DNA from 4 places in the Pantoea sp. PvP021 genome. Region 3 is predicted to be linked to each of the others. Evidence: predicted binding sites of a transcription regulator. Region 3 holds the regulator's gene; each other region holds the start of a gene.
The links. The regulator PurR, encoded in region 3, represses purine synthesis genes. The targets are predictions, from matches to a motif close to CANGCAAACGTTTGCNTG.
Positions count from the first base shown of each region.

Region 1: gcvT (glycine cleavage system aminomethyltransferase GcvT) is a predicted target of PurR. The motif match lies at 1,446-1,463, and genes of this name have one in related genera.
Region 2: ACVKSX_RS17685 (nucleoside-specific channel-forming protein Tsx) is a predicted target of PurR. The motif match lies at 2,021-2,038, and genes of this name have one in related genera.
Region 4: ACVKSX_RS16380 (NCS2 family permease) is a predicted target of PurR. The motif match lies at 2,066-2,083, and genes of this name have one in related genera.

Region 1 is NZ_JBSRXX010000003.1:312,329-315,435, reverse strand. Features, by position in the region: gene gcvH (glycine cleavage system protein GcvH) at 1-271, opposite strand, end outside; gene gcvT (glycine cleavage system aminomethyltransferase GcvT) at 295-1,392, opposite strand; gene ubiI (FAD-dependent 2-octaprenylphenol hydroxylase) at 1,825-3,027, opposite strand; gene ubiH (2-octaprenyl-6-methoxyphenyl hydroxylase) at 3,041-3,107, opposite strand, start outside.
Region 2 is NZ_JBSRXX010000007.1:119,828-122,934, reverse strand. Features, by position in the region: gene ACVKSX_RS17695 (LysR family transcriptional regulator) at 1-310, shown strand, start outside; gene yjdN (VOC family metalloprotein YjdN) at 386-823, shown strand; gene ACVKSX_RS17685 (nucleoside-specific channel-forming protein Tsx) at 920-1,786, opposite strand; gene ACVKSX_RS17680 (sensor histidine kinase) at 2,066-3,107, opposite strand, start outside.
Region 3 is NZ_JBSRXX010000001.1:949,384-952,490, reverse strand. Features, by position in the region: gene punC (purine nucleoside transporter PunC) at 1-72, opposite strand, end outside; gene punR (DNA-binding transcriptional activator PunR) at 180-1,085, shown strand; gene purR (HTH-type transcriptional repressor PurR) at 1,082-2,107, opposite strand; gene cydH (cytochrome bd-I oxidase subunit CydH) at 2,389-2,478, shown strand; gene ACVKSX_RS04360 (C40 family peptidase) at 2,524-3,107, opposite strand, start outside.
Region 4 is NZ_JBSRXX010000006.1:83,387-86,493, forward strand. Features, by position in the region: gene ACVKSX_RS16375 (4'-phosphopantetheinyl transferase family protein) at 1-646, shown strand, start outside; gene ACVKSX_RS16380 (NCS2 family permease) at 683-1,996, opposite strand; gene yieH (6-phosphogluconate phosphatase) at 2,149-2,808, shown strand; gene ACVKSX_RS16390 (GlxA family transcriptional regulator) at 2,820-3,107, shown strand, end outside.

The sequences.
Region 1 (3,107 bases), on a different contig from region 3:
GCTCCGGTGAGTCAGTCAGTGCTTCGTTGACCGCCACAATCTCACCGCTGATCGGCGCATAGATATCTGAAGCCGCTTTAACGGATTCCGCGACCGCGCACTCTTCACCAGCGGCAAACGTCGCGCCCACTTCCGGCAGATCGACAAACACCATGTCGCCCAGTAACTCCTGCGCGTGTTCAGTGATACCCACGGTGTAGCTGCCATCTTCTTCTTTGCGCACCCACTCGTGGCTGTCGCGGTACTTCAACGTATTCGGCACATTGCTCATTGGCCATTTCTCCTGAATAAAATTTACTGAGCGACCGGTTTACCGGCGCGGACAAAAACGGGACGGGTAACCTGGACCGGCATCTGGCGGTTACGGATCTCAACGATGGCGGTGCTGCCGACTGAGGTCGGTACGCGCGCCAGGGCGATGCTGCAACCCAGCGTCGGAGAGAAAGAGCCACTGGTGATGATCCCCTCCTGCGGCTGCCCCTGGTCATCGGTGAAACGCACCGGCAAGCCGTTACGCAGCACCCCTTTTTCTGTGAGGATGAGTCCTACCAGCTTTTCGGTACCGCGTTCACGCTGCAGTTCCAGCGCTTCCCGGCCGATGAAATCGCGGTCAGCAGGTTCCCAGCAGACCGTCCAGCCCATGTTGGCAGCCAGCGGTGAAACGCCTTCATCCATCTCCTGACCATACAGATTCATACCCGCTTCCAGACGCAGCGTGTCACGTGCGCCCAGTCCGGCAGGTTTAACGCCAGCAGCCAGCAGACGCTGCCAGAAATCGGCCGCCTCCTCTGCAGGCATAGCAATCTCATATCCCGCTTCGCCGGTATAGCCGGTGGTGGCGATAAACAGGTCACCTGACTGCACGCCGAAAAATGGCTTCATGCCGGCAACAGCCTGACGCTGCTCCTCGCTGAACAGCGTCTGAGCCTTCTGCTGCGCCTGCGGACCCTGCACGGCAATCAGCGCCAGGTCGTCGCGTTCCGTCAGCGTAATGCCATAGCCCTGCGCGTGTTGCGTGATCCAGGCGAGATCGTTTTCACGGGTGGCAGAGTTCACCACCAGGCGGAAGAACTCTTCGCTCATAAAGTAAACAATCAAATCGTCAATGACGCCACCCGAGGCATTCAGCATCCCGGTGTAGAGCGCTTTGCCTGGCTGGGTCAGTTTTGCCACATCATTTGCCAGCAGGTAGCGCAGGAATTCACGGGTACGCGGGCCTGTCAGGTCGACGATGGTCATGTGAGAGACATCAAACATACCGGCGTCGGTGCGCACTACATGATGTTCATCCATCTGGGAGCCATAGTGCAGCGGCATCATCCAGCCATGAAAATCCACCATGCGGGCACCGCAGGCCTGATGCTGTTCAAACAGAGGTGTTTGCTGAGTCATAACCATCCTGTGCAGAAGCGAGTGAGTGCAAAAGTGCGCCGGAATTCAGTGCCGACGCAAACGTTCTCTTAGGGCTGACGTTACCACCGAATCTGACGATTAACCATAAGCAAACCGGGGTCGAAAGCAGAGGCACAGCCTAACCAGGAACGGCTGCTAACAGGATATAAAACTGCAATTTTGTGATTAATCGCGCAATAAATGCAGGGATTTTAAATATACGCAGCAAATTTATGCGGGATGGCATTCAGGATGTTAAAAAAATCCCGCGACCAGCGGGCAGAAGAATGAGAAAAAGTAATGCGAATTAGCCCGCAAAATTAGAATAAATCAAACGAAGACCTGTGCTGGTGCAGCGTTGCCTTTTTGTGGTGCAGAGCGGTGTCAGGCATAAAAAAAGCCAGCAGAAGCTGGCTTATCAGAAGGGCGGATTTAGCGTAGCCAGGCGGGCAGATCATTCAGGCCCATCGCCTGCTTCAGCATCATGGGTTTAACACCCGGCAGGCGGTCAGCCAGTTTCAGACCCACGTCGCGCAGCAATTTTTTCGCCGGATTATTGCCTGCGAACATTTCACGGAAGCCCTGCATTCCCGCCAGCATCATTGCGGCGCTGTGCTTACGGCTGCGCTCATAGCGACGCAGATAGAGGTGCTGACCAATATCTTTGCCCTGCTGATGCAGACGGCGAATCTCACCGATCAGCTCGGCGGCATCCATAAACCCAAGGTTAACGCCCTGACCCGCCAGCGGATGAATGGTGTGAGCCGCATCGCCCACCAGCGCCAGACGGTGTGCCGCGAAGTTGCGGGCATAGCGCGCCACCAGCGGAAACGATTTGCGCTCGCTTTCCAGCTGGCACAGGCCGAGCCGCATATCAAACGCCACCGAGAGCTGCTGATTGAACAGCGCTTCCGGCATGGTTTCCAGACGGCTCGCTTCCTGCGGCGAGAGCGACCAGACGATGGAACTGAGATGCGGATCCTGCATCGGCAGGAAAGCCAGAATGCCGTCGCCGTGGAACACCTGGCGCGCTACTGCGTCGTGCGGCTTCTCAGTACGGACATTAGCCACTAACGCATGGTGATCGTAATCCCAGAAGGTCAGCGGGATATCGGCTTTGTTGCGTAGCCAGGAGTTAGCGCCGTCAGCGGCAATCATTAATCGCGCACTTAACATGCTGCCATCCTGCAGGGTAACAAAGGCTTCGTTGTCACCAAACGCGACCTGCTGTAACTGCGAAGGTGCCATTATCGTCACGTCGCTGCAGGCGCTGGCACGTTGCCAGAGCGCATTGTGGATCACCGGGTTTTCGATGATATGTCCCAGATGCGACAGGCCCTGCTGCTCATCATCAAAGGCGATGGAGCCGAAACTGTCCTTATCCCACACTTCCATACCGTGATAAGCGCTGGCGCGCAGCGAGAGAATGGTCGACCAGACATCCAGCTTCTGCAGCAGCCGTTCGCTGGCGGCATTGATTGCCGACACGCGAACTGACGGTGACGCACTCAGCGCCAGCGGTGGCTCCGGTGATTTTTCCAGTACGGCGATGCGCAGTCCGCTGCCCTGCAAGCCGCAGGCCACCGCCAGTCCCACCATACCGCCACCGGCAATCACCACATCAAAAGTTTGCATCTGAGCCTCTTTATTAACGCTTAACCCAGCCAAGCGTGCGCTCAGCCAGTTGATTTCTTAACCACGGCAGATGATCCATC
Region 2 (3,107 bases), on a different contig from region 3:
GATGCCAACGCCTAAAGGCAGTTACTACCGCTTGTTGCACGATCTGTTTGGCGAGCGCGGCATGGCCCCGAAAATTGTGGTGACCTGTGAAACCTTTATGGCCTGCACCAGCCTGGTCGCGCAAAGCGATTTCATCAGTATTCTGTCGGTCGACGTCATTGACGACCCGATTCTGGGTCGGTCGCTGGTGGCGCTGACGCTCGACGAACCCCTGCCGAAAGCGATCTTCTATCTGATCCAGCGCAAAGACACGACGCTGACCCCAATGAGCAGTTATATGGCACAACTCTTTCGCCGTTATTGCCAGTAAAATCAGCGAGTAAAGTCGATCGTCTACACTGTTAAGGTACTGAAAAAAATCCACCCGACAAATATAGAGGTTACGATGCAAGTCAGTCCTTATCTGTTTCTCTATGGCCGTTGCGAAGAGGCTATCGACTTTTACCTGCAGGCGACCGGGGGAGAGTTGCTCTCTAAAATGAAATTCGGTGATATGCCGGATCAGGGTGAGCAGGTCGGCGATCAGTCTGCCGCGCCGCAGCCGCCAGAAAAGATCATGCATGCCCAGCTGCGTATTGGTGACGGTGAGCTGATGCTGAGCGATGGCAACACCGATCAGCCGCCAGCGTCTGAGCATGCCGGTTACGCGGTCAGTCTCTCAACTACCGATGTCGAAAAGGGTAAAGCCTGGTTTGAGAAACTGTCGGCAGGCGGTAAGGTGACAACTGAGTGGCAGGAGACGTTCTGGTCGAACGGATTCGCGATGTTCATTGATAAGTTCAACATTCCATGGCGCATCAACGTCGAGAAGCCGCAGGAATAATCGGGCCAGCCGGCGTCGTAATTTGCGGCGCCGTATTAATTAATGGCAACTGCCCGGATTAATGCGCGGCGGCGCTATTCAGGCCGCCGCACGTAATCAGAAGTTATAACCCGCCACCAGGTAGTAACCCCAGCCAGTCGATTTCACTTCAAACGGCCCGTTGCCGAAGTTCAGTTCCTGACCATCCGCCCACTGTCCGCCGTTGTGGAAGTAACGCGCCACCGCAGAGAAGTGCCAGTGATCGTAACCCAGTGACAGAATGTGACTGGAGGCGATTGAGTTGCTGGTGCGTGATGAACCGCCTTTATCGCGGAGATCGGAACCCCAGTCGAAGTTGGTGAAGCCCACATAGCCCAGATTACCGCCCCACAGCGTGGTGATTGGCACAAAGTATTTCACCTTGAAGCGATAGCCATCCCAGCTGTTTTCATTCGCCGCACCGTAGTTTTCCCACTGATATTTGGCGTAGACGTTCAGCGACAGGCCGACATCGCTGTGCGTATCGATATCGGTGCCCAGACCCATATACCAGGTGTTCTGGCGGCTATCGCTGTTGCGGCCCATGTCGTAGATGTAGTTGTTAGCGAAATACCACTCTTTGAACGGACCAAACGCCAGGCTGGTGCCGGTCAGTTTGTCGATAGAGAAGCGCGGCTCAATCTCCATAAACATCGGTGAACCGTGATCAAAAATGCCGTTGGCGTTGCTGTTGCCTGCGCCGAAGAAGTTGGTCAGGTCGAGGTAGCCATAAAAATCGAACCAGTCCTTTTTCGCAAACGCTTCATATTCCAGATAAACGTCGTTGTTAAACTGCGGTCCGAAACGGGTGTGGTAGCTGCCTACCACGTTAACGCTCTGATGCCACCAGTCGGAGACATACTGCGGATCGCTTTCAGCGGCCTGCGCAGCGCCACTCAATGAACATGCCAGCACGGCACCTGCTATCAACGTTTTAAATTTCATTATTATCAGCCACATGCTTTTGACCGCCGCACAGCAGACGCAGTCAGAGAGAAATCGGTCCCTTGATGGGAATGAGGGTTTCACAGCAAATAACAGCCAGTTCTTCAGCCCGCGTAGCGTGCCTGTAACAGATCGATAGAAAATAGATTTTGCTCACGTTTGTCAAAAAGTGTTGCATTACAATTCAGCTAAAATGTGATGCACTTCACAATAATGACCAGGATCGAACGGAACCAGGCAACCGTTTACGTTGTCTGGTTCGTGATCAAACGGGCGGGATCAGGGAAGGGTGACGCGAACCTGCAAACCACAAATGGCACCCTGTGGCGTCAGGCAATTGGAAAGGGCGACGTGAATCTGATGCTTCTGTGCGACGTTGCGCACAATGGATAATCCCAGTCCGCTGCCCTGGGCTTTAACGTCAGGCGAACGGGTAAAACGGTCAAACGCGCGTTCGATAAAGGATTCCGGCATGCCTGGCCCGTTATCGACAATATCGACCACTGTTTTACCTGCGACCCGATGCAGCAGCACATCGACCAGGCTGCCCTCCGGCGTGTGCAACATGGCGTTACCAATCAGATTGTCGAACAGGCTGCGCAGCTCGGAACGGCTGGCCTGCAGACGATACTGCGTGGAGCCATTAAAGCCGATATCGATGCCGCGTTTATCTGCCACTACCATCAGCTGCTCAATGCTCTCTTTCAGCAGATCGTCCAGTTCGATATGCTCGACGCTGGCGACCACGCTCTGGTCATCCTGACGCGAGACATTGAGTAACTGCGTGACCAGATGACGGGTGCGTGTGACGCCCGCTTCCAGCTGGCTGAACTGTCGGCTCGCTTCGCCTGGCTGGATGTGCTGACGCAGATTTTCCAGCTGCAAGGTCACCGCCGTTACCGGCGTGCGCAGCTCATGCGCCGCATCTTCCAGGAACTGACGCTGCGACGACCAGGCCTCACGCAGCTTACTCAGCAGCGAGTTGTAGGCGGCCACCAGCGGCAGGATCTCATCCGGCAAGCCTTCGGGTGAGACATTGTGCGGATGATGCGTCTCCTGCGCGGCAATCTGACGCGAAGCGACCTGCAGATCCCGGGTGATCTTGCGCACCACCAGCCAGATCACCAGCAGTGAAAGCGGCATCATCAGGATCAACGGAATGATCGCTGACAGCGCCCGCTTGACCATCAATGCCTTCATGTAGCTGAGGTTGTGCATCACCTGGATAGTTTTTATCTCGCTGCCAGGTAAGCCGGGCCGGGTATAGATGCGCCATTCGCAGTCGTCGCACTGACCCACATGCACGTCGCGATAGCCCCGT
Region 3 (3,107 bases):
CATATCAGTGGCTAAAAAGCCCAGCATGCTCAGCAGGGCAAGGTAGGGCATAAACCCTTTATTCGACAACATCTGATTCTCATTTTTGCAGGATAAACGCGGCAGAGTGTAAAAGGTGCGTTTGCTGCTGTGAAACGGTAATATTTGCCGATTGCTGTTAAAATTTTTGAAGGCAGATTATGTGGTCAGAATATGCATTAGAAGTGGTTGACGCTGTCGCCCGCGGGGGGAGCTTCAGCGCCGCCGCGCAGGAGTTACATCGGGTGCCCTCTGCCATCAGCTATACGGTGCGTCAGCTGGAAAACTGGCTGGCGGTACCGCTATTTGAACGGCAGCATCGCGAAGTGGTTCTGACCCCGGCGGGTGAGCATTTTGTCCGGGAAGGACGTAGCGTCATCAAAAAAATGCTTGCCACCCGGCGACAGTGTCAGCAGCTGGCTAACGGCTGGCGCGGCCAGCTAAGCATAGCCGTTGACCGTATCGCTAAACCTCAGCGCACCCGACAACTGGTCAAAGATTTCTATCGCCACTTTCCCGATATGGAGCTGATTATCAGCTATGAAGTCTTTAACGGCGTCTGGGATGCGCTGGCCGATGGCCGGGTGGAAGTGGCGATTGGTGCCACGCAGGCGATACCGGTGGGCGGACGTTTTGCTTTTCGGGATATGGGCACACTTAACTGGCGCTGCGTGGTTGCGCCCGACCATCCTCTGACGCAGGCGAGCCAGATAGATGATGACACGCTGCGGAGCTGGCCCTCCCTGGTGCTGGAAGATACTTCTCGCGCACTGCCGCGTCGTATGACATGGACGCTGGATAACCAGCGCCGGCTGGTGGTGCCGGAGTGGCAAACCGGGCTGGAGTGCGTGCAGGCGGGATTGTGTGTGGCGATGGTGCCCGGTCACCTGGCCAGGCCGCTGCTCGACAGTGGCGAGCTGGTTGAACTGACGCTGCCGGTGGCGTTTCCGGACAGCCCATGTTGCGTCAGCTGGGCAGAGGATCGCGCATCACCGGCGACAGGCTGGTTGCTCAGCTATCTGGGTGATGCGCAAACGCTTAATCAGGAGTGGTTAAGCGAGCATTAACGGCGATAGTCGCGGAACGGGCCATCGGCCACGGAACGGCGCTCAATCAGCGTGGGATGGACCTCAATCGTTTGTGACACTTCGCGCTTACTGGTAATGCGGTCCAGCAGCATTTCCAGCGCTTTCTCACCCAGCTGGGCTTTAGGCTGATGCACCGTGGTCAGGGCCGGTGCAAAATAGCGGGCGTTGCGCACATTGTCATAGCCGATCACCGAAATATCCTGGGGGACGCGCAAACCCATCTCGTCGGCGGCGCAAATCGCGCCCATCGCCATGATGTCACCGCCACAGAACACCGCCGTCGGACGCTGCTTCTGCGACAGGATCTGCTGCATCGCCTGATAGCCTGACTCCGGCTCAAAGTCACCCTGCACAATCCACTCGGCGCGTGGCTGAATACCCGCTTCTTCCATCGCCTTCAGGAAACCGGCATGACGTCCGCCACCGGTGTTACGCTCCATCTGACCGGGGATAGCACCAATATCCCGGTGTCCGCGTTCAATCAGATAGCGTCCCGCCAGATAGCCGCCCTGGAAAGCATTATCCAGTACCGTGTCGGTGAAGTCGGCGCGCGATTCACCCCAGTCCATCACCACCATCGGGATATTGCGGTTCTCTTCCAGCATCTGCAGCAGATCGTCCGGATATTCAGAGCACATCACCAGCAGCCCATCGACGCGTTTCTGCGCCATCATGCTGAGATAGGCGCGCTGTTTTTGCAGATCGTTATGCGCATTACCCAGAATCAGCGTATAGCCTTTGTCAAAGCAGTGATTTTCAACCGCTTCGATAATTTCAGCGAAATAGGGCGCTTCGCTGGAGGTGGCAAGCAGGCCCAGCGTTTTGGTGTGATTCACTTTCAGGCTGCGCGCCACGGCGCTCGGCGAGTAGTGCAGTTCTTTAATCGCCTGCCAGACCGCGTTGCGCGTCTCTTCAGCCACAAAGCGGGTTTTATTGATGACGTGCGAAACGGTGGTCGTTGAGACGCCAGCGCGTTTCGCCACATCTTTAATTGTTGCCATGAAAATCGGACTCCAGTGCTTATCTAACTCTATGATAAGCGTAGTGTTAAACGTTTGCGTCTGCTCAGGGTTTTTTCCGCAAAGATGCAGCTTTCATGGCCAGGAAACAGGCCGCTGGCGGCGTAAAAGCGCCTGAAAACGTGCGCAAACGGAATCAGGGTTGCGCGCGTTGCGCAACAAAGGCGGGATTCTAACAAGGCTGAACGGATAAAACGAGATTTTTACCGGGCCCTGTGGGAAAATGCGATACCCCTACTAATTGTGTGACTAAGGAGCAAGCAATGAGTACCGATCTTAAACTGGCTTTAATGACCACCGCGGGCTGTCTGCTGATGATTGTGGCCTTTAGTTTTACCGCTATTCTGCACTAAAAAAAAGCCGGGATTATCCCGGCTCTCTTCTGGTTGTTCTGCTGCTCAGCGTATGGTTTTTGGCGTCATCACCCGACGGGCACCAATATAGTGGCGCTGCCAGTAATCTTCTCCTAACGCGCTGATCTGAATATCTTTGCCGGTGCGTGGCGACTGGATAAACTTGCCATCACCCAGGTAAACGCCGACATGGTCCGCAGTACCGCGTCCATTGATACGGAAGAAGACCAGATCGCCTTTCTCCAGCGACTCACGCTTGATCGGCGCGGCATCACGCAGGTGGTACATCTCGTTAGCGGTACGTGGGATCTTAAACTTCACCAGATCTTTATAGGCGTACCAGACCAGGCCGCTGCAATCGAAACCGGTATGGGGAGAGGTGCCGCCCCACTGATAGGGTTTACCCAACTGACCCATCAGCTTGGTCATCGCGGTTTCGCGGGCCTTCTGGTAGCGCTGACGGTGAGATTTGCTCATCTTAATCGTGCCGGTCTCGCTGGTAGTGACCTCTGCGGTTTTCAGCAGGCGCTGATGACCATAACGTTTTTTCTCTTTGTTCTTACTGAGACGGGCGGTTTTTAGCGAGGTCTTCTTAGCAGGCGTCTGTTTCGCGGCGAGTTCGACTTTTT
Region 4 (3,107 bases), on a different contig from region 3:
ACGCCGTGGGCGATTTCTTGCCGCCCGTACCCTGCTGGCACAACTGATGCTACGGGTTTATGGCATTGGTGAGCTGCCGCGCCTGCTTATCCAGAGCAACGGACGCCCCGTTTTTGCTGACAGCGATCTGCCCGATTTCAGCATCGCCTATGCGGGCAATACGGTGGGTGTGCTGCTGGCCGAAGAGGGTGGACGTGCCGGTCTGGATATGGAGATTGTGCATGCCAGAAGCCGTCAGACTCAGGAGCAGCTGATTCAGGGATTAACCTCGGGCGAGATCGCCTGGATCAATGCCCAGCAGGATGCCATGGAGGCGGTGACGCAGATCTGGACATTACGCCAGAGCATTCTCAAGCTGACGGGAGAGGGCGATCGGGGACTGGATTCGCTGCGCCTGTTGCCCGGTGCGGGTCGGCTGCGATCTTCACTCTATCCCGATATTCAGGTGGTGTGTGATGCGGAGCCCATGCTGGTCTGGTCGTGTGCGCTGTCGTCTGCGACTCAGCGTCTGCATCTGTGGGAGATGGATAACGCCTTTCAGTGGCACGCATTACGCGAAATAGAGATGGGTAAGCCCAACATCGGGCCTCATGCTCTGCGGCTGACCAGCCTGCCCAGCGAGCGCAGCCTGCATCCTGAAATGTAAAAAGCCGCAACCCGGAGGTTGCGGCCCTGAATGCGCTTAGTGCGCGTCTACAAAGACAATCTTCAGCACAAACAGCAGAGCAACAATTACTACGCAGGGGCTGATTTCACGCCAGCGGCCAGTACCCAGCTTCATGACGCAGTAAGCGATGAATCCCAGCGCAATGCCTTCGGTGATGGAAAAACTAAAGGGCATCATGGCGGCGGTCACAAACGCCGGAACGGCTTCGGTCAAATCATCCCAGCGTACGCGCGACAGGCTGGCGGTCATTAACACCCCAACGTAAATCAGCGCGCCCGCAGCGGCGTAGGATGGCACCATCGCGGCCAGCGGTGACAGGAAGGTCACCAGCAGGAACAGCAGGCCGGTCACCACTGCCATCAGGCCGGTACGACCACCAATCGCCACGCCCGAGGTGCTTTCGATATAGGCGGTCACGGATGAGGTGCCCGCCAGCGCACCACTCACTGAACTGATGCTGTCGACATAGAGCGCCTGCTGCATGCGCGGGAAAGTGCCGGTTTCATCGGTCAGTCCCGCTTTGTCGGTGACGCCGATCAGCGTGCCGGAGGAGTCGAACAGATTGACCAGCATAAAGGAGAAGATTACGCCTGCCATGCCGATGTTGAAGGCGCCTTTGATATCCACCTGGCCAACCACAGAAGTAATGGAAGGCGGCGCAGAAAACAGGCCGACAAACTTCACGTCGCCCAGCATCCAGCCGATAGCGGTGGTAACCACCATCGAGATCAGCACTGCCGCGTGGATATTGCGTGATGCCAGAATAGCGATGATAAAGAAGCCCAGCGCGCCCAGCAGTACGCTGTGCGAGGTCAGGTTCCCCACGGCCACCAGGGTATCGGGATTCGGCACGATAATACCGGCATTCTTCAGCCCCATCATGGCGATAAACAGGCCGATACCGGCGGTAATGCCGACGCGCAGGCTCAGCGGGATATTGGCAATCATCCAGTAGCGAACCCGCAGCAGCGTCAGGATCAGCAGGCCGACCGCACCCCAGAAGATCGCGCCCATACCCACCTGCCACGAATAGCCCATCGCACCGACCACCACAAAGGCGAAAAAGGCGTTCAGCCCCATTGCGGGCGCCAGCGCCACCGGCAGATTGGCAAACAGTCCCATCAGAATGCTGCCGAAAGCGGCAATCAGACAGGTGGTCACAAACACCGCCTGGGTATCCATGCCGGCGACGCCGAGGATCTGCGGATTGACGAAGACGATGTAGACCATCGTCAGAAAGGTGGTGATACCCGCGATCACTTCGGTGCGCACCGTGGTGCCATGTTCCTGCAGCCTGAAGATGCGCTGCAAAACGCCTTGCTTGCTCATGCCATCCATCCAGAAGAAAAAATCATCGGCGCGTATCCTGGCGATTTTACCGGGGCAATACAATGATTTTTCGCAACCGATTGCCAGTCTCGCAATCTGCGCTGAGTGCGGTAGAGTGTGGAGCACACCCCTGAATCGAAGGATAGAGTCTGATGTCAGTAGAATGCGTCTTTTTTGATTGCGATGGCACGCTGGTGGACAGTGAGTTGCTCTGTACCCAGGCCTACGTCAACACCTTTGCCCGTTACGGCCTGGAACTGTCGCTGCAGCAGATGTTTGAAAAGTATAAGGGCGTCAAACTCTACGACATTATTCGTGACGTCGGCGACGCGCATCAGGTGACGCTGCCGATGGAAGAGGTGGAGACCGCCTATCGCGCAGAGGTCGCGCGGCTGTTTGATCAGCAACTGCAGCCCATCCCGGGCGCGAAAGCGCTGGTTGAGCAGATCAAGGTGCCGATGTGCGTGGTTTCAAACGGGACGGTAAAAAAGATGCAGCACTCGCTGGGCTTAACCGGCATGCTGCCGCTGTTTGCGGAGCACCTCTACAGCGGCTATGACATTCTGCACTGGAAGCCCGATCCGGAACTGATGTACCACGCGGCGGAACAGATGCAGGTGCCGATTGAGCGCTGCATTCTGGTGGATGACTCCGAAGCGGGCGCCCGCGCCGGTATCGCTGCCGGCATTCCGGTCTACTACTACTGCGCTGACCCGCACAACCCTGAACTGGATCACCCGCTGGTGACGCGCTTCGACGATATGGCGCAACTGCCTGCGCTGTGGCGCGCCCGTGGCTGGGATCTGGTGTAGCGCGGGCCAGCATGACACACACCGTCTGTTTTTTAACCCTGCCCGGCGTGATGGCGCTGGATCTCACCGGCCCGGCCGAGACGCTGAAGCTGGCGGGCGAGCACTTTACGCTGCGCTACATCGGCCCGCAGCCGGAGGTGGTCTGCTCCACCGGCATGACCATTGGCGGCATCGAACCGTTACCTGATCAGTTGCCCGCCGGGAGTCTGCTGGTGGTGCCTGGCGTCTATGACTCGCAGGTCTGTTACGCCACGCCGCAGGCCGGAGAGGCTCGCGACTGGCTGATGCGCCAGCACGCC